4 regions of the Sporosarcina sp. P26b genome follow, and region 4 is predicted to be linked to each of the others. Evidence: riboswitches for the same ligand, from Rfam matches in the RefSeq annotation. Region 4 holds a riboswitch; each other region holds the start of a gene.
What was found. A riboswitch is a leader RNA that binds a small molecule or an ion and turns the genes downstream of it on or off. The one in region 4 is predicted to bind S-adenosylmethionine.
Positions count from the first base shown of each region.

Region 1: linked by a shared signal. The riboswitch ahead of CSV69_RS07125 (O-acetylhomoserine aminocarboxypropyltransferase/cysteine synthase family protein) and the one ahead of CSV69_RS10710 (methionine biosynthesis PLP-dependent protein) in region 4 are both predicted to bind S-adenosylmethionine.
Region 2: linked by a shared signal. The riboswitch ahead of CSV69_RS12295 (methionine ABC transporter ATP-binding protein) and the one ahead of CSV69_RS10710 (methionine biosynthesis PLP-dependent protein) in region 4 are both predicted to bind S-adenosylmethionine.
Region 3: linked by a shared signal. The riboswitch ahead of CSV69_RS13790 (MFS transporter) and the one ahead of CSV69_RS10710 (methionine biosynthesis PLP-dependent protein) in region 4 are both predicted to bind S-adenosylmethionine.

Region 1 covers NZ_PDYW01000005.1:52,998-61,239, reverse strand. Annotated here, with positions in the region: gene CSV69_RS17015 (hypothetical protein) at 1-24, opposite strand, end outside; gene CSV69_RS07130 (glycine betaine uptake BCCT transporter) at 387-1,877, shown strand; gene CSV69_RS07125 (O-acetylhomoserine aminocarboxypropyltransferase/cysteine synthase family protein) at 1,925-3,205, opposite strand; SAM riboswitch class I at 3,459-3,562, opposite strand; gene CSV69_RS07120 (sulfite exporter TauE/SafE family protein) at 3,802-4,578, opposite strand; gene CSV69_RS07115 (sulfurtransferase TusA family protein) at 4,636-4,863, opposite strand; gene CSV69_RS07110 (MBL fold metallo-hydrolase) at 4,921-6,042, opposite strand; gene CSV69_RS07105 (sulfurtransferase TusA family protein) at 6,039-6,617, opposite strand; gene CSV69_RS07100 (DsrE/DsrF/DrsH-like family protein) at 6,663-7,142, opposite strand; gene CSV69_RS07095 (metal-sensitive transcriptional regulator) at 7,234-7,497, opposite strand; gene CSV69_RS07090 (DUF2187 family protein) at 7,793-8,014, shown strand; gene CSV69_RS07085 (substrate-binding domain-containing protein) at 8,122-8,242, shown strand, end outside.
Region 2 covers NZ_PDYW01000016.1:399-8,640, reverse strand. Annotated here, with positions in the region: gene sufD (Fe-S cluster assembly protein SufD) at 1-685, opposite strand, end outside; gene sufC (Fe-S cluster assembly ATPase SufC) at 704-1,483, opposite strand; gene CSV69_RS12310 (dicarboxylate/amino acid:cation symporter) at 2,278-3,459, opposite strand; gene CSV69_RS12305 (MetQ/NlpA family ABC transporter substrate-binding protein) at 3,769-4,623, opposite strand; gene CSV69_RS12300 (methionine ABC transporter permease) at 4,689-5,357, opposite strand; gene CSV69_RS12295 (methionine ABC transporter ATP-binding protein) at 5,350-6,375, opposite strand; SAM riboswitch class I at 6,460-6,565, opposite strand; gene CSV69_RS12290 (thioredoxin family protein) at 6,615-6,914, opposite strand; gene CSV69_RS12285 (toprim domain-containing protein) at 6,907-7,260, opposite strand; gene gcvH (glycine cleavage system protein GcvH) at 7,322-7,702, opposite strand; gene CSV69_RS12275 (arsenate reductase family protein) at 7,779-8,138, opposite strand.
Region 3 covers NZ_PDYW01000022.1:8,517-16,758, forward strand. Annotated here, with positions in the region: gene CSV69_RS13785 (molybdopterin oxidoreductase family protein) at 1-1,811, opposite strand, end outside; SAM riboswitch class I at 1,976-2,066, shown strand; gene CSV69_RS13790 (MFS transporter) at 2,189-3,445, shown strand; gene CSV69_RS13795 (2-hydroxy-3-keto-5-methylthiopentenyl-1-phosphate phosphatase) at 3,655-4,323, shown strand; gene CSV69_RS13800 (1,2-dihydroxy-3-keto-5-methylthiopentene dioxygenase) at 4,370-4,882, shown strand; gene msrA (peptide-methionine (S)-S-oxide reductase MsrA) at 4,929-5,462, shown strand; gene CSV69_RS17430 (nuclease-related domain-containing protein) at 5,925-6,221, shown strand; gene CSV69_RS13810 (NADP-dependent oxidoreductase) at 7,364-8,242, shown strand, end outside.
Region 4 covers NZ_PDYW01000010.1:45,302-53,543, forward strand. Annotated here, with positions in the region: RNA gene ssrS (6S RNA) at 26-220, opposite strand; gene CSV69_RS10685 (hypothetical protein) at 333-566, shown strand; gene CSV69_RS10690 (flagellar assembly protein A) at 626-2,695, shown strand; gene CSV69_RS10695 (type 1 glutamine amidotransferase domain-containing protein) at 2,764-3,279, shown strand; gene CSV69_RS10700 (hypothetical protein) at 3,440-3,673, shown strand; gene CSV69_RS10705 (glucose 1-dehydrogenase) at 3,732-4,493, opposite strand; gene CSV69_RS10710 (methionine biosynthesis PLP-dependent protein) at 4,641-5,771, opposite strand; SAM riboswitch class I at 5,852-5,953, opposite strand; gene CSV69_RS10715 (DMT family transporter) at 6,111-6,449, shown strand; gene CSV69_RS10720 (DMT family transporter) at 6,452-6,766, shown strand; gene CSV69_RS10725 (methylated-DNA--[protein]-cysteine S-methyltransferase) at 6,785-7,300, shown strand; gene CSV69_RS10730 (FadR/GntR family transcriptional regulator) at 7,306-8,028, shown strand; gene CSV69_RS10735 ((Fe-S)-binding protein) at 8,177-8,242, shown strand, end outside.

The sequences.
Region 1 (8,242 bases), on a different contig from region 4:
CATTTTAGGTTGTGAATATTGCATGGTAGTCTCCTCCTCATATCTTTTGTTTCTTTAGTATAACACGGCTGTACTTTCTACGTTACACGAACACTACACACTGCTATACGTGGAAATTCTTCACCAAGTGTTGTACACTGTCACAATGCATCCGACACGAAGTTCCGTAAAAATAATCCAGTATATAGTCGAATCCCGCATCTGTGCGTGAGAAAAATTTTTCTTACTATGAATCATTGTAGTAATAAGACCGTAAAGGACATGTAAAAATTTTAACGTTTACACGCTACGAATGTGGGTAGTATTAAGTGTATGTCTGTAATTTTACGAAGACGATGCAATTATTCAGCTCCAACGTGGGACTACATGAAATATAAGGAGGACATATGAAAAAAGTATCGATATCATTCTATATTACGTTAGTGGCTGTCGTATTGGCAGTCGGGTACGGCGTGATTGCGCCCGTGCACTTCGAAGAAATCACATCTACTATAAAGAACTTTATTTCAGATTCATTTGGTTGGTACTATTTACTGACTGTTTCCATGTTGTTCTTCGTTTCAGTATATTTAATATTCAGTCCGATCGGTAGAATCCGATTGGGGAAAGACACGGATAGACCACAATTTTCATTATTTTCATGGCTTGCTATGTTATTTTCAGCAGGTATGGGGATCGGTCTTGTATTCTATGGGGCAGCAGAACCACTATCGCATTATGCAGTAGACCCTGCTACAACAGCTCCTGAAACGAAAGCCGCTTATAAAGAAGCAATGCGCGAAACATTTTTCCACTGGGGATTCCATGCGTGGTCCGTTTACGGTATGACGGCTTTAGCATTAGCGTACTTCCAGTTCCGTAAAGGGCAACCCGGCTTAATCTCCGCAACACTTCGTCCAATCTTTGGTGATCGTGTGGACGGAAAACTAGGGACGGTTATTGACGTATTCGCGATATTCGCTACTGTTTTTGGTGTAGCTACATCACTTGGATTCGGTGCGGTTCAGATTAACGCCGGACTCAATTACTTATTCAATATCCCAATTGGATTCTGGTCACAGTTCGTCATCATCGCAATAGTGACGGTATTATTCATGATTTCCGCATGGAGTGGACTTGGAAAAGGAATAAGAATTTTATCCAATACCAATATGATATTGGCATTAGCTTTGTTAATCTTCATTATCGCGCTCGGCCCAACATTATTAATCTTCAACATGTTCACTGATTCTATCGGAGGTTACTTGGAACATCTGATTCGAATGAGTTTCCGTACAGCACCACTGACGCCTGAAAATCGTTCATGGCTCAATGACTGGACGCTTTTCTACTGGTCTTGGTGGATAGCTTGGTCACCATTTGTCGGTATGTTCATTGCACGCGTTTCAAAAGGCAGAACGATTCGCGAGTTCATGATAGGCGTACTGGTTGTACCTACAGTATTGAGTATGGTTTGGTTCGCAGCATTCGGTACTACAGCGATCGAAACACAAAAAGCAGGCATTATCGACCTGGCTTCAAGCGCAACTGAACTGACAATCTTTGAGATGTTCAGTGGACTACCTTGGTCATTTGTGATTTCCATCATTGCCATCTTGCTGATTACATCATTCTTCATTACTTCAGCGGATTCGGCTACATTTGTACTCGGCATGCAGTCGTCGTACGGTTCATTGACTCCGCCTAATAATTTAAAAATTGTATGGGGTGTCATTCAATCTTCCATCGCAATTATCCTACTTTATGTGGGTGGATTGGACGCATTGCAAAACGTCATTATTATTGCCGCTTTGCCATTCTCCATTATACTGATTATGATGGTTACTTCCCTGTTCAAATCATTGAAGGATGAACGAAAACGAATAAAACGCAAGTAAAAAAAGGAACACCAACGCAAATTTGCGAGGTGTTCCTTTTTTGTATATCAATTTGTTGCTTTTTCAATTGCTTGTTTCAAATCCGCAATAATATCCTCTGCCGATTCCAATCCGACTGATAGACGGATTAGTTCTTCGCTTACACCCGAGTTTTTCAAATCCTCTGCCGATAACTGTTGATGTGTAGTCGAAGCTGGATGGATGATCAACGACTTTGCATCCCCAACGTTCGCGACATGAGACCAAATCTCCACATTATCGATAACTTCGCGACCTGCATCGCGACCACCTTTTATTCCAAATACAATGATGGAGCCGTACCCGTTCTTCAAGTGTTTAGTAGCCAGTTCCGCTGTAGGATGATCTTCAAGACCCGTATATGTCACCCATTCTACTGCATCATGACCTTGCAGGAATGCCGCCACTTTCTGCGCATTTTCATTGTGGCGAGGTACGCGTAAATGAAGTGTTTCTAGGCCTTGCAACAAGTTGAATGCACTGTCAGGAGCTAGACATGGACCAAAGTCTCTTAGCAATTGCACACGCAGTTTTGTTGCGAAAGCAGCCGCTGCAGTGTCGATACCGTAACGTAAGCCATGGTAAGACTCATCAGGCTCTGTGAACCCAGGGAATCTTCCTTGCGTCCAGTCAAATTTACCTGCATCGACCGCTACTCCACCAATTGTCGTACCATGCCCACCAATCCATTTCGTTGCTGAATGAATAACAACGTCCGCACCGAATTCAATCGGATTCGAGCCATATGGAGATGGGAATGTATTATCGACAAGCAATGGAATCCCATTTTCATGCGCGATATTCGCAACAGCTTCCACATCCAGAACCTGCAAGCTTGGGTTACCGATAGTTTCTGCAAACAAGGCTTTTGTTTTATCCGTAATGGCTGCTTCAAAATTCTTCGGGTCAGAAGCATCAACAAACTTTACAGTAATACCGTAACGCGGTAATGTCACAGCAAATAAGTTGTATGTACCACCGTACAGATTGCTAGCTGCAACAATTTCATCGCCAGCTTCGGCAATGTTCATAATAGAGAACGCAATGGCCGCCATTCCGGAAGACAACGCAACCGCCGCAGTCCCTCCTTCAAGCTGTGCAACGCGCTCTTCGAAAACAGCTACTGTCGGGTTCGTGATACGTGTATAGATATTGCCTGCTTCTTTTAAGGCAAATAAGTTTTGAGCATGTTCCGTGTCTCTGAATACATAAGAAGTCGTACGATGAATTGGCAACGCACGTGAACCCGACTCCGGATCCGGCTTTTGCCCTCCATGTAATAAAATCGTTTCTGGCTGTAAATTCGTCATAACCATTCCCCTTTTTTATCATGTCTTTTTATCATGTATCGATGGAACACTCGAAAAGTGGCAGAGGGCGCCTAGCTGCGACAGGCGTTGGAGGGCTGAACACAAAGGAGTGTTCTTCTCCTTTTCGTTTAGACCGAAACGTCCCGAGCAGCTGCCCTCTGGAACTAGACACTCGAAAAGTGCAAGAGGGAGCTTAGGTACACAAAAAACCCTTCTTCCTAATAAGAAGAGGGCTGCGCTTTCGCTTATTCCTCCCTTATCTTCCAAACTACTTATAGTTTGTAGGAAGTAGCACCTTTGCTTTCGCCGGTTGCCGGGCATCACAGGGCCTAATCCCTCCGCCGCTCTTGATAAGAGTGTGTCTATTCGTTTTCCATCGTTGAAAAATAGTATACGGCTATTCCGAGTCTATTGCAAGGTAATTTAATAGAATGTTTTGAAATTAGTATAAGTTTTGACATGTTGACATGAAAAATGGAACAGTGAAACCGCCGTTAATCTAATGTTAGTGACGTTTGAAGTTTTTCCACTTGCCACTTCACTAAAAATCGCCAGAAACATGTTCAATGAACGATGTTCTGGCGATGTTGATTTTATTAGAATATATCCCACCAAATCTTCACGGCCGATGCCATGATGAGAACGGCAAGGATGCTTTGTAGGACTTTGGTGTTTACTCTACGGCTGACTTTCACACCGATTGGAGCTGCGATAATGCTTGCGATTATCATGACGAGAGCAGGTCCGTACGGCACTTGCCCAGTGAAAAATTTACCTGACGCCGAACCTACTGATGATAGTAATGTGATGGCCAATGATGTAGCAATTGTAACGCGTGTTGGGATCTTTAGGATGACGAGCATAATCGGTACCATGATAAATGCACCACCAGCTCCAACGATTCCTGCTGCCAATCCAACAATGAATGCCGCACTGGAAGCTATGATGCGATTAAATGTAATTTCTTCAATCGGCTGATCATCCAACCCCTTTTTCGGAATAAACATCATAATTGCCGCAAGCACAGCCAGAATACCATAGACGATATTTACAGTCGCTTCTGATAGCATACTGGAACCTGCACCGCCGATCACACTGCCGATCAACACACTAATCCCCATATAAAGAACAAGTGGCTTCAAAATCAGATTACTTTTTCGGTACGCCAAAACTCCTGAAAGTGACGCAAAGAATACTTCAACTGCAGTTATACCAGCTACTTCATGTGGTGTAAACGCAGTAAAACCAAGTAGTGCAGGAATAAATAACAACATTGGATATTTGACAATCGCGCCCCCGATTCCCATCATTCCGGAAAGGAACGAGCCGACGAGTCCAATGAGGAAGATCGTAATAATAAATGGAATGGTCATGATGTTCTCCCTTCTTCCTGATGAAAGAGGGAGACAGCCATTCCCTCTACCCTAAGTTTACCCTTTTTGGATCCAAAATTTAAAGACATCGGACTCTTGTTGCTGGTCTTTTATTTCATGATTACCAGAAGCCGCCCATGCTGTCAGGTCGGATACCGATCCTTTGTCTGTCGTATGAATCTCCAGAACATCTCCTGTTTGCATATCCTTCATTGCTTTCTTTGCACGTACGATCGGCATTGGACACGCTAGCCCTTTTGCGTCTAAAAATGTTGTTGAACTCATATTTATCTTCTCCTTTTAATGTGGGTTATTGTTTTACAGCTGATTTAATATAACTATTTACCGTACCGCACAGCGATTCGGGCCAATCTCCATCTCACGTTGCGTTTCTTCGTCAGGTTGGATTTTCCCCATATTCATCTGTCGTATTTCCTGATACGCGTTCGGTTGCGGAGGCAAGTTCCCCGTGACTAATTCTCTGAACTCTTTTTCATCTTCAATGCTCAAGCCGTGGTTTTGCTTATACAACACGCCAAGCTTTTCCGACACGCTGCCGTCTTCATTCAACTCATCTATAATCATGAAGTGAGCCGGTAAAACCGTTAGTTCTTCTGACAATTCTTTATAACGACTATACAAGGACTCACGTAAGTCGCCTACCCAATCTTCTGCCAATCCTGCCAAATCCGGACGTCCAATCGAATCAATGAACAGAATATCACCGGTCATCAAATAGCTATCATCGACAATAAATGAAGTCGAACCAATAGTGTGTCCTGGCGAATAAAGTGCTTGAATATCAATTTTAGTATCACCTACTTGAATCGACGTATCGCCTTCTAATGCAGCATATTCAAATACGACTTCTTCTGCATCTTTTGGCGGTAGCCAGTACGTTGCCCCCGTTGCTTTTGCAATCTGACGACCACCTGAAATGTGATCCGCATGCAAGTGCGTATCGAGTACATTTGTGATCTTCACACCGCGTTGCGTAGCAAAGTCCATAAACACATCTGTCATCCGCGTCGCGTCAATGATTGCCGCTTCTCCTCCTGATATGACCATATAGGAAAGACACCCTTTACCAAGACGGACGAATTGATAGAGCTCACCACCTGATTTCAAATCGGCAATCTTCACCGGCTCCAAATACTCGCTCCACGCTTTCATTCCTCCTGAAAGATAGCCTACTGAATAGCCTGCTTCTTCAAGGATTTCCGCCACCATGACGGACGAACCTTCTTTAGCACAGACTACTAGGATCTCCTCATCTTTTGGCAATTGGTCTTCAATTTCTTCGATGCCATCCAATAAATCAAAGTACGGTACGTTTAAATAGCGCACTTGGTCACCTTCGATTTTCCAATCTTCAAATGCAGTTTCATTTCGAACATCCAAAATGAATAATGACTCTTTCGCAATAACGCGCTTTGCTACTTCACTTGATTGAATGATTCTCATTTATTCATACCCCCTACTGTATTTTCTATTTCACCATTCCATTTTGACATACCAGGAATTACATTCGTGACATCTTCAAAACCCTTTGCCACTAGTTTTTGACATGCCATATCACTGCGGTTACCTGTTCGGCATACAACGAAGAGCTTCTTGTCTTTACTGAAGTACGACATTCGTTCATCCAATTGGCCAAGAGGTATGGATAGGGCACCAGGTATATGAGCAAATGCGTATTCTGCTTCTTCGCGAACGTCTAGTAACACAGCATCTGGATGTTGCAGTTGATCTAACAACTCATTATTGTCGACTGTAACTGGATATTCTTTTTGTGACTGATCTTCCTGACCCGCTTTTCGTACGAAGTGGCGCCATACATCAGCTTCTTTCACATTACCGACGTATTGATGCCCCACACTTTCCGCCCATGCCTGTAAATCTGCCGTGGTCCCTGAATCTGTCGACTGGACTTCGAGCACTTGACCGTCATCCATCTCTTTCATCATCTTTCTCGTCCTCACAATCGGCATTGGACAAGCAAGTCCTTTTGCATCTAACACGTTATCTGACTGAATCATTGTACTCCTCCTATACACCCAGGGGTATTTATTTGTATAAAAAAATTAAATAAACAAGTTCACTTGACCATCTTGCGCCTCACCTAAGTAAGCTGCCACACCGCCATACTCCACTTCTTGTAGAAGCTCTTCTTCATTCAGTCCTAGCAAATCCATTGTCATCGTACAGGCAATCAATCGTACGTCCTGCTCTATTGCCATATCGATCAGTTGTGGTAATGTCATCGCGTTATGCTTTTTCATTACTTGCTTGATCATCTTAGGACCCATTCCTGCAAAGTTCATTTGCGATAATCCCATTTTATCTGCTCCACGCGGCATCATTTTACCGAACGCCTTTTCAATGAAACTTTTATTACTTTTAATCGGTTCATCTTTGCGCAATGCGTTCAATCCCCAAAACGTATGGAAAATTGTTACTTCATGATCATATGCCGCTGCGCCGTTCGCGATAATATAAGCCGCCATCGCTTTATCGTAATCCCCACTAAATAATACAATCGTTGTTTTCTTTTGCTCTGTCATGCTCTCGTCCCCTTCTATTTGAAAATCATTTTAAATAAATACCTATGGGGGTATATTATATGCTGTAAAAAAAAGAGTCAAGTGATGTTGCTCATCGACTCTTTACTAGAAGATCCACGGCTTCACTAATAATAGATTCATGTGTACGTTCATCTGCTTCGTCTAAGTTTTCAATACAGGCAATCAAGTTGGAACTAACGATTACGCCAATTGTACGATCAATAGCAGAACGACTGGCTGATAATTGCGTGATCACTTCTTTACAGTCCTTGCCCTCTTCCATCATACGCAAGACGCCTTTGACTTGACCCTCTAGACGCTTCAAACGATTTTTGACTTTGTCATCATACTCCATATCGCTCAACCTCCTATATGTTATCCTAATAATATACCCCCAGAGGTATAATGTCAACCAATTGGTTTATATGATGTAGTATAACATGTCAGCTTCTATCTATAACGATCAATACTTTCTACTTCATCAAATGATTATACAAAATACTTGCCCAATCGACAAAGTTCTAGTATGATGAATAATTTCCCGAAATGTGTTATACTAGATCTAGTAAGCTATTGTACGCATTTTCCGTTTTGTTTTACTGACAAATTGCGACAGACTAAATTCCACACTACTGAAGGAGTTGATTCGATTGGCATTCCCACGAAAAGATCGTCCAGTTTCTGATTTTGTAGCATCACGGTATGTAGACGAAGTCATATCTTTCAACCGTAATGATTATGAAGTTTCCGGGACTATACACAAAATCCTTGAAAACTCCGTCATCGTAAAAATTTCTGAACAAGACGCTGAAAATATTGGAGCAGCTTCCAACATGACTGTCGTCGCACACAAAAATTATACAGTTCAATAATGGTGTGTTCGATGCCTTGCAGATTATTGCAAGGCTATTTTTTCACAAAAAAACCAGTCACAACTACAAGTCATTCACTATAAAAATGTGTATTGGAGATGATTGATTTGATTAATCATACAAATATAGATTTAACGCAAACAACCTCACTAAAAGGAACTTTACGTATTGGTGCTTCACCAGTTATTTCGCAAGCTATTTTACCAGACGTACTCACTCGTCTACACG
Region 2 (8,242 bases), on a different contig from region 4:
TTTTCGCATTCGCCATAGCAAATACTTCAGATACAATGTTCGCTTGAGTTGCCGCATGCTCGATAGTAGAAAGATAGCTTTCTACATATGTTACTTGGCTGTTTTCCTCTGCGACAATTACTACGTGGTTAAATAATGAAGCTTCTTCATTATCGTGAATGAAGAGTACTTGCAGTGGATCTTCGATAACTACGTTTTTAGGTACGTAGACAAATACTCCACCGTTGATCAATGCTGCGTGAAGAGCTGTTAATTTATGCTCATCCACTTTCACACCATTAGTCATCAAGTGTTTCTGCAACAACTCACTGTGTTCGCGTGATGCCGTGAAGATATCCGTCATAATAACGCCTTGTGACTTCAGATCTTCTGACAATGAAAGGTATGCAGGTGTGTTATTGTGCTGCACGTAAATGTTTTGTTGTTGTTCGTCATCAATCAATGCTTTCGCTTCTGTTGGCATTTCTTCCAAGCCCGCGAAGATTGAGCTTTCAACTGTATGTGAAGGGAATTCCGTGAAATTCCACTTTGTAATCTTAGTTTTATCTGGTCTTGGCATTTCGAGTACTTCAGCTTTAGCTAGAGCATTCGAACGAAAATCTGCCATCCAAGCAGCTTCCTCCACTTTTGCGGAATAAGAGCGGACGTCTTGTTCGGTCAATGCCAATGTTGTTTCAACCGTCATTTTGAGTCGTCCCCTTTCTTATGCTTCTTGTCCAACAGTTTCGTCTTCGATACCTAGCTCTTCTTTGATCCAGTCATATCCTTCAACTTCAAGTTTCTTGGCCAATTCAGAACCACCAGTTTTAACGATTTTACCTTGCATGATGATATGCACTTTGTCCGGCGTGATGTAGTCTAACAAACGCTGGTAGTGAGTGATGATCAAGCAACCAAAACCTTCACCGCGCATTTGGTTGATTCCGTTAGAAACAATTTTCAATGCGTCGATATCTAGACCTGAGTCAATTTCGTCAAGTACTGCAAACTTTGGTTTCAACATCATTAGCTGGAGAATTTCATTACGCTTTTTCTCTCCACCAGAGAAACCTTCGTTTAAATAACGAGTTGCCATATCTTCTTCCATTTCAAGAACTTCCATCTTGCTATCCATTTCACGAATAAATTTCATCAATGAAATTTCATCGCCTTCTTCACGACGTGCGTTCACTCCAGAACGGAGGAAGTCTGCGTTCGTTACGCCAGTGATTTCACTTGGATATTGCATTGCTAGGAATAGACCTGCTCTTGCGCGCTCATCTACTTCCATTGCTAATACGTCTTCTCCATCAATTGTAATTGATCCAGAAGTGACTTCATATTTCGGGTGACCCATGATTGCTGATGCAAGCGTAGATTTCCCCGTACCATTGGGACCCATGATTGCATGGATCTCATTTGTATTTATTGTTAAGGTAACACCCTTTAAGATTTCTTTGTCCTCAATTTGGACATGAAGATCTTTAATTTCCAAAATTGCCATTCCAATACCTCCAGTATGATCACGTTGAATGGTTTATCCATTCTCTATTTAGTATCATTCTAATCTTAACTCATATTCGAGTTGGTTGCAAATCTTTAAGAATCATTACAAATATTGAACAATATCATTGGCAGCTTGTGGCTGGCTGCGTTTTTCTTGTTATTTATTTTTCAATTGACTACTAGTGAATGAGAATCAACTGTAGATTGGTACATAAGAATTAGATGAGAAAATAAAGTTGATTGAAAAATGATGAAGTTAGAACTTTTTATGCAGGTTGAGTTTAAAAGCGATTGCTTGGGCATAGTTAGTTACTTAGTAAATGGTTCGGGATGGAAGCTCCAGTTGGGGGACGCTTTCCCATGGGCCCGCGGGAAGAGCCGTAACGAAGAACGGCTTTTGCGAGTAAAAGCGAAGCGTTAGGAGCACATCTTTGCACTTCGCCCCCAACTTCCGCTTCCATCCTACTTTGATAGTACAGGTACTTAGATTATTCATTGAACTAAGTATTTGAATTATTGTTATGTTTAAAATTAATTTAAGTTCAAGTTCAAGTTCAAGTTCAAGTTCAAGTTCAAAATAGAATACAATTCTAGCTTTAATGCACAATGAATAAGTTTTACCTGCTTACATTGTGAAGATAAGCGTAGCATTGGAAGTAGATTTTTGTACTCGAAATCCCTACTCCAACACTATGCCACCTTTCCCCTATTTCCTATACTTTTGCAAGTCAAAAAGGAGCTGTCACTCTTCGTCATTTGAAATGATGGCGAAGGGACAGCTCCTTTATATCTCTATACTTTTTTAGTGAAGCGGTCGACGATCATTGCAAGTGCGCCGTCGCCTGTTACGTTTGTTGCTGTTCCGAAGCTATCTTGTGCTAGGTATAATGCGATCATTAATGCTACCATGCCGTCGGTGAATCCAAGCATAGTCGTCAGAAGTCCAGTTGCGGCAACGACTGCACCACCCGGTACTCCCGGAGCTGCGATCATTGTAACACCTAGCATAAAGATGAATTGCAAGTACGCACCAAAGCTAACGTCGAACCCGTTCATCAGCATAACCCCGATTGAACAAGAGACGATGGTAATTGTACTACCTGACAGGTGAATCGTTGCGAATAACGGAACCGCGAAGTTCGTTACGCGTTCTGAAGCACCCGTCTTTTTCGCCTGACGAAGTGTAACCGGAATCGTGGCCGCAGATGACTGCGTTCCGATAGCTGTCAAATACGCAGGCAGCATCGTTTTCATTAACACAAATGGATTACGCTTGTTCAATGTACCTGCCACTGTGTATTGCAATGTCAGCATGATCAAGTGAAGAATAATGATCATAATGAAAACAAATACAAAGACAGAAAGTACATTCGCTACTTCCCCTGTATACGTCATATTCAAGAAAATCCCGAATATGTGGAATGGTAATAGTGGAATAATCACGACAGAAATAACCTTATCAATAATTAAGTTAAACTCTTCGAAAAATGACAGCATCGTCTTACCTTTAATCGCTGCCATCCCAATTCCAAGTAAGAATGCCATCAGTAACGCTGTCATAATACCCATCATTGGATCCATTTCCATTTTGAAGAACGCTTCTCCCGCTTCACGCGCGCCTTCTGCAATGTCCGTCTTCGTCGTTGGATTAATAAAGTTCGGTAAAATATTCGTTGCTGCAAAATAAGCAAGTAAACCAGCGATAATTGTAGAGCCATAAGCAAACGCAGCAGACATGCCTAGTAGTTTGCCTGAACCTGCCCCGAGCTTTGCAATACTTGGTGCGATAAACGCGATGATGATCAGTGGAACTACAAAGTTCAAGAATCCACCGAATAACATATTAAATGTGGCTGCTAAACGAACGAACCAATGCGCAAATCCTTCATGGATCGTCGGCAATAACAAGCCTAGTCCAATTGCCAGGGCAATGGCAATCAAAATTCGCCAAATAAGCCCTAATTTAAACTTCACAATACGTCCTCCTCAAATACACATATGTATTACTCAAACAAAATTAACTTTACCACATGTCGAAAGAATAAAGAAGATTTTGTTTGGGGTTAATGTAAATTTATTTAGAGGTCGTGGGTTGTCTATGAGCGGTTATGGGAGGTCTATGAGCGAATACGGATGCGAATAGAGCGAATAACATGCCCTATAGAGCATTCAAACGCTTGAATAGAGCGCTTAGCGGGCACTATAGAGCGCTCACGCAAATGATTGAGCTTAACTAGCCTAATAAAAAACCGGTAGCTGCAATAGCTACCGGCATTTCTTTGTTTATTGTACTGGAACGACTGATCCAGACCATTCGTCTAAAATGAAGTTTTGGATTTGTTCTGAAGTCAATACTTCGACCAAAGCTTTGATTGCATCACTGTCTTCGTCACCGCTATTTACAGCAATTACGTTAACATAAGGAGACTCTTTATCTTCTAGCGCAATAGAATCTTCCATTGGATTTAAACCAGCGTCGATTGCAAAGTTCGAGTTGATCAACAATGCATCGCCTTCATCATTCGCATATAACTGAGGCATTAATGCCGCTTCGTAGTTCGCATCAAACTTTAGATCTTTCGGATTTTCTACGATATCTCCTACTTCTGCTTTCACTTTTTCTACGTCGTCAGCCAACTTAATCAAGCCTTTTTCCTCAAGCATAGCCAGTACACGTCCGTGATCTGCAACCGAGTTACTGATCAAGATTGTAGCACCTTCAGGAAGTTCTTCAAGTGAATCATATTTCTTAGAGTACACACCGATTGGCTCGATGTGGATTGCACCAGCATTGACGAAATCATAACCGAAATCAGCAATCTGACTTTCTAAGTATGGAATGTGTTGGAAGTAGTTCGCATCCAATTCACCTTCATCCAAATCTTTATTGGGAAGTACATAATCTGTGTAACTTTCAATTACTAAATCATAGCCCTTTTCAGCTAGTAATGGCTTTGCTTCTTCCAAAATGACTGCGTGTGGCGTGTTAGACGCCCCTACTGTCAATGTTGTTTTCTCGCCTTTTTCAGCCTCGTCCACATCTGGTGCTGCCCCGTCCTTGCTATCGTCTTTCGTTCCGCATGCTGCCAGTGCAAGCACTAATACTGCTGCGAATAAACCGAATAAAAATTTCTTCATCTCCACATTTCTCCCTCTCCATTAATGGAATGTTTTATGGTCAACAGGTTACCCTGAAAATCCTATTACCGTTTGTCCAAACGTTTTACAATGAGATCACCAATAATTTGGATGATGAATACGACAACCAATACTAAAATCGTTGCCATGATCGTAACGTCTTCCCTGCTACGCTGGAACCCTTCTAAATACGCAAGTGTACCGAGCCCTCCAGCACCAATGACCCCTGCCATCGCCGTATAGCCGACAAGTGCAATAGATGTCACCGTAATTCCAGAAACCAATGCTGGCATCGATTCAGGCAACAAGACCTTGAAAATAATAGTGGATGTTTTGGCACCCATTGAGCGAGCTGCTTCGATAACCCCTTTATCGATTTCCTGCAACGCGATCAATACCATGCGTCCGTAAAATGGAGCCGCCCCGATGATTAACGCAGGCAATGCCGCATTCGGTCCACGCATGCTGTCAAACAATAACTTTGTAAATGGGATAAGTAAAATAATTAAAATGATGAATGGAATTGATCGGAATATATTCACGAACGCGCCAGTAATAACGTTAATCATTTTATTAGCCCATAATTGTCCTGGGCTAGTCAAAAACAATATAAGTCCAAGTGCGATACCAAAAACGAACGTAAAGAATGTCGAGTATGCGGACATATAGAGCGTCTCGCCTGTCGCAAGCCACATTTTGTCCCAGTCAACATTCGGGAACCATTGCTCAATCATGTAGCAGCACCTCCGTCTTTACTTCATTGGCATCTAAGAAGACGATTGCTTCATCAATGACCGCTGTATCGCCTACCAATTGAAGTACTAATGTGCCATATGCGCCGTCACGCGTAGTCGAAATATTCCCTTGTACGATGTTGACGTCAATTGGAAATTTACGGATTAACTCAGCAAGCACTGGCTGTTCCGTACGCTCTCCAATGAAGGCTAACTTCACTAGCTTCCCTTGAGGTACTTCTTCTTGTAAATGAGCCATCGCTGCATCCGTATCACCAGTATCTGTCACTTGTGAAATGAAACGCTTCGTAATATCAGCCTGTGGAGATTGGAAAACGTCCAACACGTTACCGATTTCCATCACTTTTCCGGCTTCCATGACCGCCACCCGATTACAGATCTTACGAATGACATGCATTTCATGCGTAATCAAAACAATTGTCAGTCCAAGACGTTCATTAATATCCGTTAATAAATCCAGAATAGCATTCGTTGTTTCTGGATCGAGTGCGGATGTCGCTTCATCACAAAGCAATACTTCCGGATCATTTGCAAGGGCACGTGCAATACCGACACGTTGCTTCTGACCGCCTGAAAGTTGTGATGGATACGCCTTTTCGCGTCCTGTCAATCCAACTAAATCAATTAGTTCTTTGACTTTTTGCTTGCGTGCCGATTTCTTCACGCCAGCGATTTCAAGAGGAAACATGATATTCTCTTCTACCGTTCTCGACCACAACAAATTAAAGTGTTGAAAGATCATGCTGATTTTCTGTCGCGCATTGCGCAAGCCTGCACCTTTTAACGTCGTCATTTCCTGTTCATTAATCTTAATACTACCGGACGTCGGAGTTTCAAGACCATTCAGTAGTCTGATCAATGTACTTTTACCTGCTCCGCTGTATCCGATGACGCCGAAAATTTCTCCTTCTTCGATGTCAAATGTCACATCATCTACTGCGACAATTTCTGAACGGTTCAATTGGAACCTTTTATGAACGTTTGCTAGTTGAATCATTTTCCGCACCACCTTTAATTTAAAAAGACCTTCCTGCAGTTGAGCAGAAAGGTCCAACGTATATACATATGTACGTTACCATTTCTCTCATCTATCAAAGCATTACACTTTGAGTGAATTGGCACCATTTCACATATGTGACGGTTGCCGGGCTTCATAGGGCACTTCCCTCCACCGCTCTTTATAAGAGTTACGTATTCAATTGATTATCTACTTATACCATACTTCGAATTCTATTGTCAACTGAGCTTCTCCAGTAGATAAGGTACAGATTGAAAAGCGTAAATTTTTTCTATCGGCTCGCCTTTTCGTTGAATGAGCAAACAAGGAACGCTCTCTACTTCATATTCGATTGCAATATCCTGGACGTAATTCAAATCCGCTTTTCCAATGGGCAATTCCGGTCGCATCGCTTCTATTACCGTTAACATTTTCGAAGCGACTGCACAGGTACCACACATAGGTGTAAATAAATAAAAAGCGGCTATTTGCTCCGCCGCCTTTGCATGTTTCCAGTCTTCGATTGACCAATTATTCATGTGTTCCACCTGCCAAAAATTTAGGATGTACTTTAAAATTGGCGGCAGCTAAAATGCTGGCCAATAGCTTGATAGGCGTCGTCTCCACTTCACGATAGAGACGATCCGTGTATAGGTGTCTAGCTTCCGGATACAGTTGTTTGAACAGCTTTCGAATGGATTCACCTGACGCGTCCGCATCCAAAAATATGAAGATTTCATGTTGCTCGTACGGCTCAAGCAGTTCTTCGATGTGGTACGCACTGATGGTACCATTCGTACAAAGAATCTCTACAGGCTCTGCAAGGATCGGCACTAACCGCTTACGATCCGAACCGCCTTCTACAATGAGAACTTTCAGGTCCATGCGCTTCCTCCTAGAGTGTAAAAAAAACGCTGAGACGTTCCAGCGCTTTCCTTTGTGATGATTATTCAGCTGTCATTTCTTCGTATTGTTCAGCTGTCATTAACGCATCCAATTCAGCTTTGTCATCGATTTCAACTACAACCATCCATGCACCTTCGTATGGAGATTCGTTAACCAATTCAGGGCTGTCTTCAAGGTTTTCGTTCACTTCTACAACTTTACCAGTTAGTGGAGCATACAATTCAGAAACAGTTTTCACTGATTCAACGCTTCCGAAAGGCTCGTCAGATTTCAATTGATCGCCAACTTGTGGGAGTTCAACGAATACGATATCCCCTAGTTCAGACTGTGCAAAATGTGTGATTCCGATACGGTATTTACCGTCTTCTTCTTTTACCCATTCGTGCTCTTCTGAATAACGTAAATCTTTTGGTGTGCTCATGTCGTTACCTCCAAAAATATAATAGTTTATCTATCTTTAGTTTGCCATAGTTCCCGCGTAAAGACAAGATTCTAGATCATTTCTTCCATGTTTCTGCGAATGTTGTTTCATTGAAACCAACGGTCACTTTTTGGTTGTCCGACACGAGTGGACGTTTGATGAGCATTCCGTCTGAAGCGAGCAGTGCGATCTTTTCGTCGTCTGTCATGGTAGGTAGTTTGTCTTTCAAATTGAGCTCGCGATATTTCATGCCGCTTGTGTTGAAGAACTTCTTCATTTCGAGCCCGGAGTTTGCGATCATGCTACGAAGGTCGTCTTCGCTCGGTGGTTGTTCGGCGATGTTGTGTTCTTCGAATGAAATCCCCTCGTTCTCGAGCCATTTCTTCGCTTTGCGGCATGTGGTACATTTCGGATAGCCGTAGTATGTGATAGTCATAGTCGTAATCCTCCTTTTTTTCAGTATAGCAAATAAAGGCGTGTGGATACTAGTTTGGCGTGATAACAATGAGAAGCTGGCAGAGTGCTGGGGTGGGGATTTGC
Region 3 (8,242 bases), on a different contig from region 4:
CCCCGACTTTCCGCATCTAGCCGGTTCATGAACAACTTAGGTGCTTTCTCAAGCTTGATATGTTTTTCATTGTTCGAAAAAATCGTGTTCATGAAGTTATGGTTAATTGCAGGTACATAAAGTAAAGGATGATCGGAATCCTGAATAATCGGGATATACGTAGGGAGCGCCGGGAATCCTGCTGATTTCATTTGTTCCGAATACAACTCAATTTTACCACTCGGTGTCTTTAAATTGTTCAAGAAATCGCCGGTACCGCTTGCTTTCATATAGCGTTTTTCCTTTAAGGCAGCATACGACACTTCGGATAAATGAGGATTAGACAGATGGCTTAACGCTTGGTCAACCATTTCCGCGTCGTCATCTAGAAATGGTTGCTCGTCAAAGCCCATAGCTTGCGCCAGCAATCTGAAAACGTCCGGGTTGGATTTACTGTCCCCGTAAGTTTCGATGACGGGTTCCTGCAAATGAATGTAGTGATGCCAGAAAGACGTATAGATGTCCGTGTTTTCGAAAGCGGATGTCGCTGGCAAAACAATGTCCGCGTACAAGGCCGTGTCCGTCAAAAACAAATCATGGACAACTGTGAATAAATCTTCGCGTGCTAAGCCATCCCGTACTTTATTGGCATCCGGTGCGACAACGGCGGGGTTGCTATTGTAGACATACAATGAGCGAATCGGCTGTTGTTCCTCCATTAATGCTTGTCCCAATAAATTCATATTGAATCTGCGCGTTGGCACTACCTGAAGTTCGGGAAGTTCCAGTGCGGCTGTATTATGCGTCAAATAGTCGGAATTCGATTTGAGCGCACCTCCGCCTTTCAATGCCCATTGCCCTGTCAAAGCAGGCAAACAGGAAATCGTCCGGACCATCATGCCACCGTTATCGTGATGCTGCAGCCCATTGCCAATGCGAATCATCGAAGGAGAGACGGTCCCGTACATGCGCGCCAATTCATAGATATCTTCCTCTGGCACACCTGTAATAGAGGAAACCGTTTGCGGGTCGTAGTGCAATACATGTTCTTCGAGCTCTTCATAGCCGATTGTATACTGTTCCAAAAACGCTTGATTGACCAGCTTTTCTTTATAAAGAACATGCATGATTCCGAGTGCAAGCGCTCCATCAGTTCCGGGAAGAATCGGGATGAACCAATCAGCCATGCGTCCCGTCTGGTTTTTATGGACGTCAATGACGACGATTTTAGCACCGTTTTTTCTCGCTTTTTGCGCGATCATGATTTGGTGCATATTGGTACTGACGGCATTGATGCCCCAGAAAACAAATAATTTCGTTTCCGTCATTTCTTCGGGGTCTGTTCCGAAACGTCCGCCCATCGTGTAATTGTAGCCAACCTCGCCGGCGACTGAACAAATCGTCCGGTCCAATTGACTCGAACCAAGGCGGTTGAAGAAACGGCGATCCATCCCTTTGGAACTGAGTTTCCCCATATTGGCGTAGAAACTGTAGGGTAGAATTGATTCAGGACCGTCTTCAGAAATCAGTTTTTTCCATTGGTCTGTGATGGTTGTGATGGCTTCTTGCCAACTGATTGGAACGAATTGTCCATCGCCTTTTTCCCCGACGCGTTTCAAAGGGGTTGTAATCCTTTTTGGGTCATAAAGGCGTTCAGTCATATGTCGAACTTTGTTGCAAATACTGCCTTTTGTGATGGGATGATCGGGATCACCTTCAATTTTAATGATTTTCCCGTCTTCTTTATGAATAAGCAATCCACATTGGTCTGGGCAATCAAGCGCACAAACCGAGGGGACAACACCATTTTTTATATCAATATACGATTTCATATCAAAAATCCTTTCAAATAAACGATTTATGATAGAAAGTATACCATATTTCAAACTATTTTTTAGAAAGTTTCAATAAGTGGTTGACTTACGATTAATTATTCTATACAGTTAACTCATTAGTTCAACTTTTGACACTGTTCGACCAATTACATATTGTTTATTTTCTATCGAGAGAAGTTGAGGGACTGGCCCTATGAAACTTCGGCAACATAATTGTGCCAAATCCAGCAAGCGTAGCTTGAGAGATAGAAAGGGTAAGGCATGTTTTTATTGCGCTAGCGGTAGGTATGCCACCAACTCTTTCTGTCTTTACAGGAAGGGTTTTTTTTGAATCAATGAGTTTCGCATCTTAGAGTAGAAATGGAGAGAACAGTATGTTAGAAAAAATCGGTATTACGAAAAACTTAGGATGGGGTTTTTTCGGTGTCATGCTGTTCATGATGGGGGACGGAATTGAGGCCGGTTGGCTAAGTCCTTTCTTAGTTGAAAGTGGGTTGACCATTCAACAGTCAGCTGCGATTTTCACAGTCTACGGAGTTTCGATCGCGCTGTCTTCTTGGTTTTCAGGCGTCTGTGTAGAAGTATTTGGTCCAAAACGTACAATGGCACTCGGGTTAGCCGTTTATATAGTCGGTACTGCAGGGTTTATCATTTTTGGTTTCTCAACGATGAATTACCCGATTATGCTTCTCACTTATTTCATTAAAGGTTTCGGTTATCCGTTGTTTGCCTATTCCTTCTTGACATGGGTCATTTATAAGACACCGCAAAACAAATTGAGTTCTGCCGTTGGTTGGTTCTGGTTTGCATTTTGTGCGGGAATGATGGTGCTCGGCGCGTGGTATTCAAGTTACGCAATCCAGTATCTCGGTTACATCAATACAATGTGGACATCTATTTTCTGGGTATGTGTCGGTGCGATCTTCGCTTTAGTACTCAATAAAGACAAGTTCGAAAAGAAAAAACTCGCGAACAAAAAAGAAGCAATCACAGAATTATTGAAAGGCATCACCATTTTGAAAACGAACAAACGGGTTGCTGCAGGTGGAGTTGTCCGTGTTATCAATAGTTTAAGTGTCTATGGATTTCCGGTATTCTTACCGATGCATATGGCGCAACATGGCATTGAAACAACTGCTTGGTTGCAATTATGGGGTACGTTCTTCTTAGGAAACATCATTTTCAATTTAGTGTTCGGCTTCATTGGGGATAAATTCGGTTGGAAAAACACAATCATTTGGTTTGGTGGAATCGGCTGTGCGATTTTCACGCCTCTTCTGTTTTATGTTCCGGTGATAACAAACGGAAGTATTCTCATGACGAGCATTGTCGGATTCATCTGGGGCGGTTTGGTAGCGGGTTATGTACCAATCGGTGCACTGGTACCATCCGTTGCAGGTGCGGATAAAGGCGCAGCAATGTCCGTGTTGAACTTCGCCGCGGGTCTGTCCACATTCGTAGCACCAGCCATCGCTTTGGCGTTTATCGGGCTAGTCGGAGCCGAAGGGGTTGTGTGGATTTTCAGTGCCCTCTATGTAGTGAGTGCGATTATTGTTAAATTCATTCGCGTACCGGAAGAGGAAGAGGAAAAGAATAAGGCGCGGGATAAAGCCGTCCCGGTTATTTCATAAAACTACTGTTGGATAAGCGTTCATTGACAAAGAAGTCGAACAATGCAATAATCAGAATCAATTGAAAAAAGTACGAGATTTCTTATCTAGGTGGAGGGACACGGTGCTACTTCTTGCAACGTGTTGTTGGGAGATAAGAAGATGAATAAATGACCTCTTCTTATAGTAGAAGAGGTTTTATTGATAGGCGGCAAGGAGGACAAATAGGTATGAGTGCAGAGTTCAACCCGGTAATTTTTTGTGATTTCGATGGTACGATTACGATGAAAGATAATATTGTCAATATTATGGATAAGTTCGCTCCCCCTGGATGGGAAGGGATAAAGGACGATATTATGGCGCAAAGGGTGTCCATTCAAAAAGGGGTCAGTAAGCTCTTTGCTTTATTGCCTACTTCCCAAAAAGAACAAATCGTGTCGTTCGTTTTGGAGGATGCCGAAATCAGGGAAGGGTTTGGTGAATTTGTTCAGTTTACCCGCGAAAAAAATATACCGCTCTATATTGTAAGTGGCGGCATCGACTTTTTCATCCATCCATTGCTTGAACCATTCGGGCCATTCGATCAAGTCTATTGCAACGAAAGCGATTTTTCAGGAGAACACATCAACATCCTTTACCCGCATGAATGTGATGAAAACTGTGTAAATCAAGGCTGCGGTTGCTGTAAGCCGACGATTATTCGCGAGAACACTGCCCAGCAGCAAACGAGTATTGTCATCGGTGACTCGATTACAGATCTGGAAGCGGCGAAGCTTGCGGATATCGTCATTGCGCGGGATTTCTTACTTGAAAAATGCGAGGACTTGAACATTCCTTTTTCCCCGTTCACAAATTTTCATGACTGCATTCGGATCATTGAAGCCCGCTTGAATGTGTAAGTGTAAGTAAGGAACTATCAATTTAACAGAAGAGAGGAAGAGTAGAATGGCGACAATTACTATTCAAGGAACAAACGAGGTTATTGAAACACAAACAGAGGTTGCGGCATTTCTGGAGCAACAAGAAGTCATTTATGAGCATTGGGATATCGAAAAGCTACCCGAAAATCTTCGTGAAAAGTTCAATTTAACTGATGAGGAAAAAGAAGAGATTCTTAAGGCTTTTAAAACAGAAATCGACGATATTTCAGAGCGCCGCGGTTATAAAACGGCAGACATTATCTCACTATCAGATGCGACACCTAATTTGGATGAACTTCTGAAAAACTTCGAACAAGAACACCACCATACAGACGATGAAGTGCGTTACATAGTCAGTGGTCACGGCGTATTCATCATTCAAGGAAAAGACGAACGATTCTTTGAAGTGCATCTTAACCCAGGTGATTTAATTTCCGTTCCGGAAAACATCCGCCACTATTTCACACTCGCAGCCGATCGCAAAGTAGTAGCTGCCCGCATCTTCGTAACACAAGAAGGATGGGTACCGGTTTACTAAAAGAGGCGTTTTGTACACTCGCTATAATTGAAAGGAGATATAGACAATGACTGAAAAAAAGTTTGAAAAAGCTGCATTTGCAGGAGGATGTTTCTGGTGCATGGTGAAACCGTTTAAAGAATGGCCAGGCGTCCAAGATATCGAGTCAGGTTATATGGGCGGGCATCTCGATAATCCAACGTATGAAGATGTGAAAAATGGTGAATCGGGCCATGTGGAAGTTGTTGAAATCACATTTGACCCTGCTTTGTTTTCATATGAAAAGTTGCTCGAAGTATTCTGGCAACAAATCGACCCAACAGACGCAGAAGGTCAATTCCACGACCGCGGCTCATCGTACACAACCGCGATTTTCCATTACACAGAAGCGCAACAGGAAGTTGCCGAGAAATCGAAAGCCAACCTAGCGGCAAGCGGCGTTTTCTCAAAACCGATCGTCACAGCAATCCGCCCCGCAGAAACTTTCTACCGGGCTGAAGAATACCATCAAGATTATTACATAAAAGAAAAAGAACATTACACAGACAACCGTGCCCGTTCTGGCCGCACTGAATTCATCGCGGAGCACTGGGGAAAATAATAAGGATTGGGTAGGGGGTCGAGCGTTTTCACGACGCTCTGCCTTTTTTTGTTGGAAATAGGGCGATGAAACTGTGGTAGTGTGGGAATCTCCCTTTCGACCGCCCAACCTTCGCGTCCACTCCCCCCAAAATAGTAACTTCAAAAACCGATTTTAAAGCACAAATAACCCCAAAATCTCAATTATGCTGCTATTTAGCACATCCAAAATTCAGCTATGTCAAAAACCACAGAAATTTGTTAAACCTTTTGGTAAGCTAACGTAAAGGTGATAAAAGATGATCTATAAACAAATATCAAAACCCAAAAAACTAATTGGATTAAATGCACTAATTCCAACGATTGCATCCGTTACATCCGGAAATTCAAAAGTTTAAAGAGGAATTCCGGATTCGCAAAGCAGGCTTTGGGGGGGGACAGCACCTTGACAAGCATCTGGTAGAATTCCCCCCCATACCCACACATAATTTTGCATGACATCTGCCTTAAACAGAACGGCATTTACTTTCAAATGGATTCTGTAATAATTACACCAACGTTTATCCTCATTATTGGGGCAAAAAAATGGCCCAAATTGCAATATTTAATAAAGAGTACCTGTGCAACATTGAACTCCGAATTCAATGTTACCCAGGTACTTTGTTTTCGTTTCATGCACAACCAGGAATTTATCTTCACTTATCCAGCGCCCGGAAGTTTGTCCATTTCCGGGTGTGGCACTTCCTTCAATACGACCCCGAATCTTCCTGAACCGGTATAGACATATAGGATAGTTTAAATGATTACGAAAAGAAAGCCATTGAATACAGATATAGTAAGGTTCGATTAAATTTCACAGCTATATCAATTTACAGGGCGAAGTAAAAACTGTGGCTTAGGGATATTGAGAAATTTGTGCAAGAATGATATTTTAGCACTAAATAGCACTTCATCTACCGATCCAAATTAGCAATACTTTACAAGAAAACAGACGGCGGAATCTAAAAACTTTTAGCTATCTGTTTCTGATGCCACAAGGTCATATTTGATGCCGTAATTGATGCTGAAAATTATAAAAACCAGTATAAGTTGATATAATTAAATTGAACGAAACATTCCGGAACGTTGATGTATAACGATTTGTACTAGAAGATATACAAGTGTAATAGCCCGGACTCTATGGGCGGCATGATGTAAGCCGTTTTCCCACTATATATTTTAAAAACGCCAACTCCATTATTATGGAGTTGGCGTTTTTGCGTCTGCTGAAATATAAATGTTTTGTATTGTAAATGGGTTAGAACGTAAGTATCCAAGAACATTAATACATTATAGATAAAGATAGTGCCTTTACACGCCGAGAAGTTAGGAGATCGAACGTAATTTCACTCTCAAATAGTTAGTAAAATATAAATATAGCTATAACGGTCAATATAATAATTACTGGTAATGATAAAACATAAATCCACATTAAATTGGAAAAGCTTTTTTTACTACTGTACGTTTTAGTACTGGAATTAGTGCTGGAACTAGTACTAGAATTAGCAATGGACATGGTCAAAAGTAATCCGACAACTAAAACAATGACAACGATAATCAATGAAACAATAAGGCCTAGGTTCATGCCGTCCTCCTTTTTAGAAATGATTCTCTTCTATCTCTACATTACAAGAATTCACTATAAAACATTTTCAAGATCATCTAATTAGCGGTATGTAAACCAACTACTTTTATGTAACAACTGTAACACAAAAGTGGTTGGTCAGGGGTTATGAAGTCATCAAGAATTATCTGTCAATAAGTAATATTTCTTTTGCGAGTAGATTTATTTCTTGAGGAAAACGATGTTAGCTCAGTAAATGAATACTTTTTTGATTAAACGGGTATCTATACTGAATGAACAGAATAGGGAGAGTGAAGTAGATGAAAGCAATTGTTATTGAACAATACGGTGGGGCAGAAGAACTTATTGAGAAAGAACTTCCGAAGCCGGAAATACAACATCATCAGGTATTAATAGAGATGCATGCAACGTCAGTAAATCCTATTGACTGGAAAGTTCGAGAAGGTTATATGAAAGAGAATATACCTTTTGAATTTCCGCTTATTTTGGGATGGGATGCAGCAGGAGTGATCGCTGAAGTAGGGAAAGACGTGAAGAGTTTCAAAGTAGGAGATGAAGTATTCGCTCGTCCGGCAATGGAAAATGGAACATACGCTGAGTATGTTGCTGTTAACGAAGACTTAGTTGCTTTAAAACCAGCCGATGTTAGTTTTGAGGAAGCTGCTTCAGTTCCACTAGCCGGACTAACAGCTTGGCAATGTCTTGTTGACTTTGGTCAAATTAAACCAGGAGACAAAGTCTTAATTCATGCTGGCTCGGGCGGTGTTGGAAGCTTGGGTATTCAAATCGCTAAAAGTTTTGGCGCTTATGTTCTATCGACAGCTAGTGGTAAGAACGAAGCTTTCTTAAAAGAGCTCGGTGTTGACGAATTTATTAACTATGAAACAACTGATTTTACAGATGTCGTAAAAGACGTTGATTTAGTTGTTGATACAATGGGCGGTGAGATTTTAGAGAAAAGCTTGAGTGTAGTTAAAAAAGGGGGGCGACTGGTTTCGATTGCAGGCCAGCCAAATCTTGAAAAGGCTGAAGCTAATCATATTACAGCTGAATCTCTATGGCTTAATCCGAATGGAAAGCAACTTGCCGAACTTGGCGAGCTAATGCAAAAAGGAGAAGTGAAAACCCATATAGGCCACACATTTCCTCTATCCGCCAAAGGACTACGAGATGCACAT
Region 4 (8,242 bases):
CAAGATGGAAGGTTTTTTCTACGTTATGTAAGCCGTGTTTGCCGTACGTTGTCATAGAAAGTTTTAAACCACCACTCCTCAAAGTGGGTGTTTGCGGAAAACGTTCCTGTATGTCTGGGTTGCTAAAAAGGAATCCAGCATGCCATTTCCGTTTCGTAATAAACTCCCTTTTACAGCTTAAAGGTTAAAACTTAATGTCATACGAACAATACAGCTTGTAGATTTATCTTACACCTGTAAAAGTGAAAATGCAAATGGAAGGTTATTCTTTTTCGTGAAACCAAAACGTACTATAGAACGTATAGAAGTGAAAAGATAAGGAGTGATCATGTATGGAACAGCATGAAAACAGCTCAGAAAAAAAGGAACTTATCATCAGACAGACACAGGAAATCAATACCTTACATCAAGAAGTAGATGAATTGCGCAAAGAAGTAAAAGAACTACGTGAAGATATTGATTTAATTGATGTCTTTCAAAAAAAGCCAGTCATCACTGCTGCGGTAATAGGACAAATTGGATCTTTTATTATAGCCATACTAGTTATTATTGGAATATTTTTTTAATGCGGAGGTCCCGGTGTGATACTATAAAAGTAGTAGTATTATAGGCGGGGGTGGGTGTGATGAGAAAAGTAGTAACAGTTCAGGCGAATACAGTCGAAGAAGCGGTACAACAAGCTCTTGATATTTTAGAGCTGACTCGTCAACAAGTGCATGTGGAGATTCTCACCAATCCAGGACGACGTTTAATGGGGTTGCGTAAAGTCATGGCAGAAGTAAAAGTTTCAGGTAAAGAAAGCATGGCAGAAAATAAGCCTATTAAACGTCATCTTTCTAAAGTAGAGGAACTTGCAGCATTATTAGATGGACTGGATATGGAGAAACTCACTCATTCAACACCAAAAATTGAACAATCGGCTGTGCAAGAAAAATCACCTGTAAAGTCCGAACAGAATATAAGCAGTGCTAGAATTCAAAACGGTGAAATTCAATTTCAATTCGGGGAAGATCGCTTGCCATCTGTTATACCAAATGACCAAGCAATCTTAACAATCAATGGTGAATTACGATTAGAACCAGTACTTATTCAGCCCGAAGATCAAGTGAATATAACCATTCAGGATGAAGTCGTCGCCCCGAAATTCACTATTCAATTGATGGAGAAGGACATGATTGCCTTACTTTCTTTCACGCCGGGCAAGCGAGTCAAGCGTTCTTTAGTCGATACGTCATGGTCATCAAGATTGGCAATTCGCGTAGACGAGACGATTGAGTATACCAATGATCTGAAACCACAAGCAATTGTTGATGAATTGAAAATGATGGGTGTTCAGCAGGGAATCCTATTCCCCGCAATCAAAAAAGTGACAGAAGTAGATAAGCCATACGAGTTGATTGTAGCAAAGGGAACACTACCCGTTGCAGGGACAGATGGGGATTTGGAAGTACATATTCGCTATGAAGAATTCGATCCGGACAGCGAAGAAAAAGTAGATTTTAGAGAAATGAATGCAATTACTAATGTGAAAGAAGGACAAGTAATTGCGACACATATTGCACCTGTTGCTGGTACGCCTGGTCAAAGCTTGCTTGGAAGGCCGATTCCTGTAAAGCCAGTCCGCGATATTGTGTTACGGACCGGAAAAAATGTGAAGCAAGTACAAGAAGATATTGTAACGTTAATTTCTGGAAAACCCGTGTTGGATTGGCGTGATCGATTGGTGAAAATCGATGTGAATAATGAGTTTAATCATCCGGGAGAAGTTAGTCTTGAAAGTGGAAATATACGTTTTGAAGGCGATGTTCGTATTGGGGGCAACGTCTTACCTTCCATGTTTGTTGGTGCAACAGGTAGTGTCTTTGTTGGCGGTTCAGTTACGAAGGCTGAAATACATGCTATGAAGACTACCGTGGTGAAAGGCAATGTGCTGTCTTCCACTATAAGTGTAGGTAAGCAGGAAGCAATTGTAAGTGAATTAGCTACTTTGATTAAAAATGTGACAGATATGCTTGTACAAATCAAAGAAGCAGTCAATCAGATTTTTATTATTCGTGGCCATGGAGAAGCAGAACTAAGCCCATCAGAACTCAAGCGTTTGATTTCTATATTGATGGAGAAACGATATGCCCAGTTTGAAGACGTGAATAAGAAGTTCATCCAGAGAGTTCGTGAACAAAAGGACAAAGTAGATGCAGAGTGGGTCCACGTTGCGGATCGTTTATACGATTTATTTATTAATCCGCTCAATGAGAATCTTCAAAACATGGGGGAGTTTGAACAATTGATTGAGGATGCGTATATTCTCATTCAGCTATATGATACAGAAAGCTCTCCGCATATTAAATTGATTGTTCCATATGCCATTAATAGCACTTTGTATAGTTGCGGACATATTGATGTAGTTTCCAAAGGTGTTTACCATAGTAATTTAACAGCGGATGAAACCATTAAGATAAAAGGCGTTTGCAGAGGTGGGGAAATTTATGCACGATTGGAAGTATCACTGCAAGAGGCAGGTTCTGAAAGTCCTGTCAAAACAGTGGTTCGTACTAGTGAAGACGGACGTATAAAAATAGGCACAGCGTATGCTGGGACAGAAATCTATGTCGGTATTCGTAAGTATGTTTTCTCCAAAGATGCAACGAATATTTCTGCTCATTTGGACGCTGAGGGAGAGCTAGATCTAGGGTAACGATGTTTAGACTCTTTATAGTGGTGGAATAGTATATGCAGAACATCACATAAGGAGTGTTAAGCATTATGGCTAAAATTGCAACAGTACTAGGAGATATGTTTGAAGACTCGGAATACATGAAACCGGCGAAAGCGTATAAGGAAGCTGGCCATGAAGTAGAAGTGATCGGTGCGGAAGCAGGATCAGAAGTCACCGGTATGAAGGAAAACACAAAAGTGAAAATCGATAAAGCGATTGATGATGCTAAATCATCGGATTATGATGCATTATTTATCCCTGGTGGGTTCTCACCGGATATTTTACGTGCAGATGATCGTTTCGTGAAGTTCGTTAAAGAATTCATGGATGCAGATAAACCGGTATTCGCAATCTGTCATGGACCGCAATTGCTTATTACGGCAAAAGCACTTGAAGGACGCGATGCAACAGGTTATACATCTATTCGCGTAGATATGGAATATGCGGGTGCAAAGTATGCTGACAAAGAAGTCGTCGTCTGCCAGAACCAACTCGTAACAAGCCGTACACCAGATGATATACCGGCATTTAATCGCGAGTCACTAAAAATACTAGAAAAATAAACACTAGTTCAACCGTCAGGGCGTAATGTGCCTTGACGGTTTTTTTGTACTTTAAATTACCGCACCAACATACACTAACAGTATAATTTATTATTAGTTGAAAAAGATTCTCAATTGTACTTGAAAAAGGTTCTCAATGAGAGTATGCTAAAAGCAACGAATGAATCAGAGAGACGATCGCGTCTTACAATTGAAAGGTCGGGGATCTACTATGTATAAGATTGTTGCGTCAGCGGTAATTGCAGGAATTATATTAGGTGCAGTAGCGGGATTTTCATTTGGCAGTAAAGAGTTCGCTGGGATGTTCGCGGGAATGGCCGCACTTGCGTTTATAGCAGCACCGGCAGCGGTCGTCTATTCAAGTGAAAAGAAAAAGTGGCAACAAGTTCATTAATAAAGAAAAAGCATCCAAACTTTGGATGCTTTTTTGCATGTAAGTAGATAATGATATTTTAATATGCAGACCAACCGTTGTCAGCTTCCATTACGACACCGTTGACATAAGAGGATTCATCTGAAGCTAGGAATAGCGCAATATTAGCGATTTCTTCCTTCGTTCCAGGACGACTCATCATATTTACACCTCTTAATGCTTGCTTCATACCGAATTCATCAGGTTGAACTAAACTGTTTGTAATGTTGGTCGGTATTTGTGCGGGAGCAATTGCATTACAGCGTATGTTTAATGGGCCAAATTGAGAGGCGACACTTTTTGTCATACCTGCAACTGCGTGTTTTGACGCCGTATATGCGAGACCGCCACGTCCGCCAGTGACCGCTGAAATAGATGCCATATTAACGATAACACCTGCTTTTTTCTCTTCGAATATAGCTAGTGCTTTACGAGTTGCCCGCATTACTCCTGTTGTGTTGATTGCCAAAACTTTGTCCCATACATCATCAGTTACTGTAGCAGCAGAGTACATATTGTCCATGATCCCCGCATTGTTTACTAGAATATCCAGTGTGCCGAATTGCTCAACAGCTGTATCAATCATGTTTTGTACATCTTCTTCAATGGTAACGTTTGTTTTAACCGCAAGAGCCTCACCGCCTGCACTTATGATAGTCTGGACAGTTTCTTCTGCACCTTCCATATTCATATCTGCAATGATCAGTTTTGCACCTTCACGGGCATATAGTTCAGCGATTTCTCGTCCAATACCAGATCCGGCACCTGTTACTACTGCTACTTTATTTTCTAATCGTTTCATTAAAGCCGCCTCCAATTGTATTCGTATTTCTCATTCTATTATATACTTTAACGTCTAACTAATGAAGTTATTCGTGTTATTTCGATCAAATCAAAAACAGCTTGAACCGTCAAAATGAAATTGACTGTTTAAGCTGTTGGTCATACATTATTGTACTTTGACACCTTCTACTACCTCTTTTGCAGCGTAAAGTGCTTGTTTCACATCTGCAATTAAATCTTCCACGTCTTCCACGCCCACTGAGAAACGCAGCAGTCGGTCATCTACTCCGCGACGATTACGTTCTTCCAATGGAATATCCATATGCGTCTGCGTAGTTGGATACGTGATGAAGCTTTCGACTCCTCCTAAACTCTCCGCAAATGAAATTAGATTCATACTCTCTAGGAATGGTCCAACCCACTCACTGTTCTGCACTCGGAATGACAACATACCACCGATTCCTGCGTAGAGCACATCTACAATAAGAGGTTCTTGTTCTAAATATGATACCATCGCCTTTGCATTTGCGTCATGTTGTTTCATGCGTAAGTGCAGTGTCTTTAAACCGCGTACAACAAGCCATGAATCAAGAGGGGACAATGTAGCACCGATTGCATTGTGGTTTGTAAATAACCGTTCACATAATTCTTCACCCTTAGCGACGACAAGACCTGCTAGAACATCATTATGTCCACCGATATATTTTGTTGCACTATGGATGACAATATCTGCGCCTTCTTCGATTGGGCGCTGGAAATAAGGTGTCAAGAATGTGTTGTCGACAATCAACAATACATTATGCTTTTGAGCCAATTCCGCATACGTACGGATTGTTATATTTTGCATTAGCGGGTTCGTAGGTGTTTCTAGGAAAATCGCTTTTGTTTGATCTGTAATCGCTTGCTCGACTTCTGCTACATCATTGAACGAAAGGTAACGAGTCTTCACATTATACATTTCTTCATATTGATTAAATAAGCGATACGTGCCGCCGTATAAGTCTTCAGGCGCCAATAATTCTGAACCAGCCTTAAATAAAGATAATATTAGTTGAATGGCAGCCATCCCAGAGCTACATGCGAATCCTTGATCTCCTGATTCCAAGTTTGCAATTCCTTCTTCTAAAACAGAACGTGTTGGATTTTTTGTGCGTGTGTAATCATACCCGGTTGACTTGCCCAGTCCTTGATGATGATAAGCTGTTGACAAGTAAATTGGTGTGTTGACTGCGCCGGTTTTCTCATCGCTATGGTTGCCAAGTTGTACTAGTCTTGTTTCTAATCCGTTGTTTGTCATGAATATCCATCCCCCTAGAAAAAATAAAAAAGAACCTCTTCTTTTCGAATAGGCCCTCGAACATACAAGTGTATACAATATTCTCATCTTCAAGGTGATTGTCACCCTTGGATTTAGCACCGTGCCTGTGGCTGGTTGCTGAGACATCTCTGGGCCTATCCCTCCGTCTCTCTCGATAAGAATATTCGCAATATAGGCAAAACTGTTGACGGATTTATTCTATCATGCAGATATACTAGATGCAAGCTTCCTTTAAAGTGTGATCAGATGATTTTTTTGTTTCAGTAAAATATTTGCTATACTTACTAGATACGCATCACGATGGGGGGAGTCTTCCTTATGGCTTGGAGTTACGTCGCATTGGCGGCAGTTATAGAAATCCTCTGGGTAGTCGGTCTTCGGTACTCTGACACAGTACTCCAATGGACTGGAACCGGTGTGGCCATTATCTTTAGTTTTTATTTCATTATTAAGGCTTGTGAAAAATTGCCTTCGGGTACGGTGTATGCAGTCTTTACAGGATCCGGCGCCGCCGCTATCCTATTAGTGGATATATTCGTCTTTCATGCAGCGTTCACATGGGTTACGCTATCGTTCATCGGTTTGATTGTCATTGGCGTAGTTGGCATTAAGCTTACAACGGACGATGATCAGGTGGATGCAGAAGGAGGTGGCTGATAATGGCATGGGTGTATTTAGCTATTGCCAGTCTCGGTGAAATTTTCGGTGTAATGAGTATCAATTATTACTTGCAAAAGCGTTCCATTAAACGATTATTTCTCATTGTAGGGGTATTTGGCTTCGGCTTTATTTTCTTGTCACTTGCGATGAGAGAAATTCAGATGAGTACAGCTTATGCGGTTTGGACAGGATTTGGAGCAGCTGGAGCCGTGTTGATGGGAATATTGATTTTCAAAGAATCCGCCAGCCTCAAACGTCTTTTCTTTCTTTCGCTCATTATTCTAGGGGCTGTGGGCTTAAAACTATTCGGATGAAGGAGAGTGAATATTTTGGTGTATTGGACACAATTTGAATTTAATGAATGGCTAGTGACACTGGCAGCTACGGAAAAGGGACTGTGCTATGTCGGAATGGCTGACGATAGTGTAGAGCGATTAAAGGAATGGTTGAAACGCTCTGATACGGAAGGATTAATAGAAGACAAAACGAAGTTAACAGTCTATATAAGTGAGTTGAAAGAGTACTTATCAGGTACAATAACGAACTTCCCAACGGTTTCCTTCGATTTAAAAGGGACACTATTTCAGCAACAAGTATGGCAAGCCCTTCAACAAATACCGTATGGGGAAACTCGTACATATTCAAATATAGCGGAACGTATAGGAAATGTATCTTCTGTTCGTGCGGTGGCATCTGCAATAGGTAAAAACCCCGTGTTGATTGTAGTACCCTGTCACCGTGTTATTGCAAAAGACGGAAGTTTATCAGGCTACCGCGATGGCAAGGATTGTAAGCAAAGTTTATTACAATTAGAGAAGATAAGCTGGGTTAGTGATAGGACGGAGTGAGCAAGATGAAATATAAGCAAATTAAACCAAAGAAAATATATGAAGAAGTAGCAGATAGTTTATTGAACTCTATACAGTCGGGAGAGTTAAAACCGGGTGACAAATTGGACTCTGTACAGCAACTGGCTGAAAACTTTACCGTTGGCAGATCTACAATCCGTGAAGCCTTATCTACATTACGTGCTAGAGGACTGATTGAAATGCGTCAGGGAGAGGGTACATACGTCAAGGAGTTCTCTTCTGTCGATCTAATCTTTCCTCTGCAAAGTGCCATGCTTATGAATCAACAGGATATTCAACACTTATTGGCTGTAAGAAAAATAGTGGAGACCGGAGCGGCGGCGAATGCAGCGGAATCACGTACAGCAGATGATTTGGAGAAAATGGAAACGGCGCTTCATGAAATGAAGGAGCATGCCGGAGATATTCTACTGGGAGAAAAAGCGGATCTGGACTTTCATTTTGCCATCGCAGAAGCAACAAAAAATCCGTTATTGCTAAACTTATTAAGTCAAGTAGCCGAGTTGATGAGTGAATCGATGAGAGAGACGCGTCGCATTTGTCTCTACACAGAAACAGCAACAGTAGAGCGTTTACACGATGAACATGAGGCGATCTTTTTAGCTATTCAATCACAGCAACCAGAAAAAGCGGCTAGTACCATGCAAGCCCACTTGTTGAATGTAGAGTCTGTGTTAACGACATATTGGCAGTCGGTACATGAATAACACTGTTCACTCACTATACGTTGAGTGAATTTTTTAATAATAATGAATGAATGCTCTGTTAATGGAAGGATAAGTATAGTATGCTATGTAAAAAGTTAGTCATCTGATGACCTGTTGACTATAAAGATATTGCGAAGAGGTGAAAGGGATGAAGGTTAGCTTATTTATAACATGTTTGGTTGATATGTTTTATGCAGACGCAGGCAAAGACATG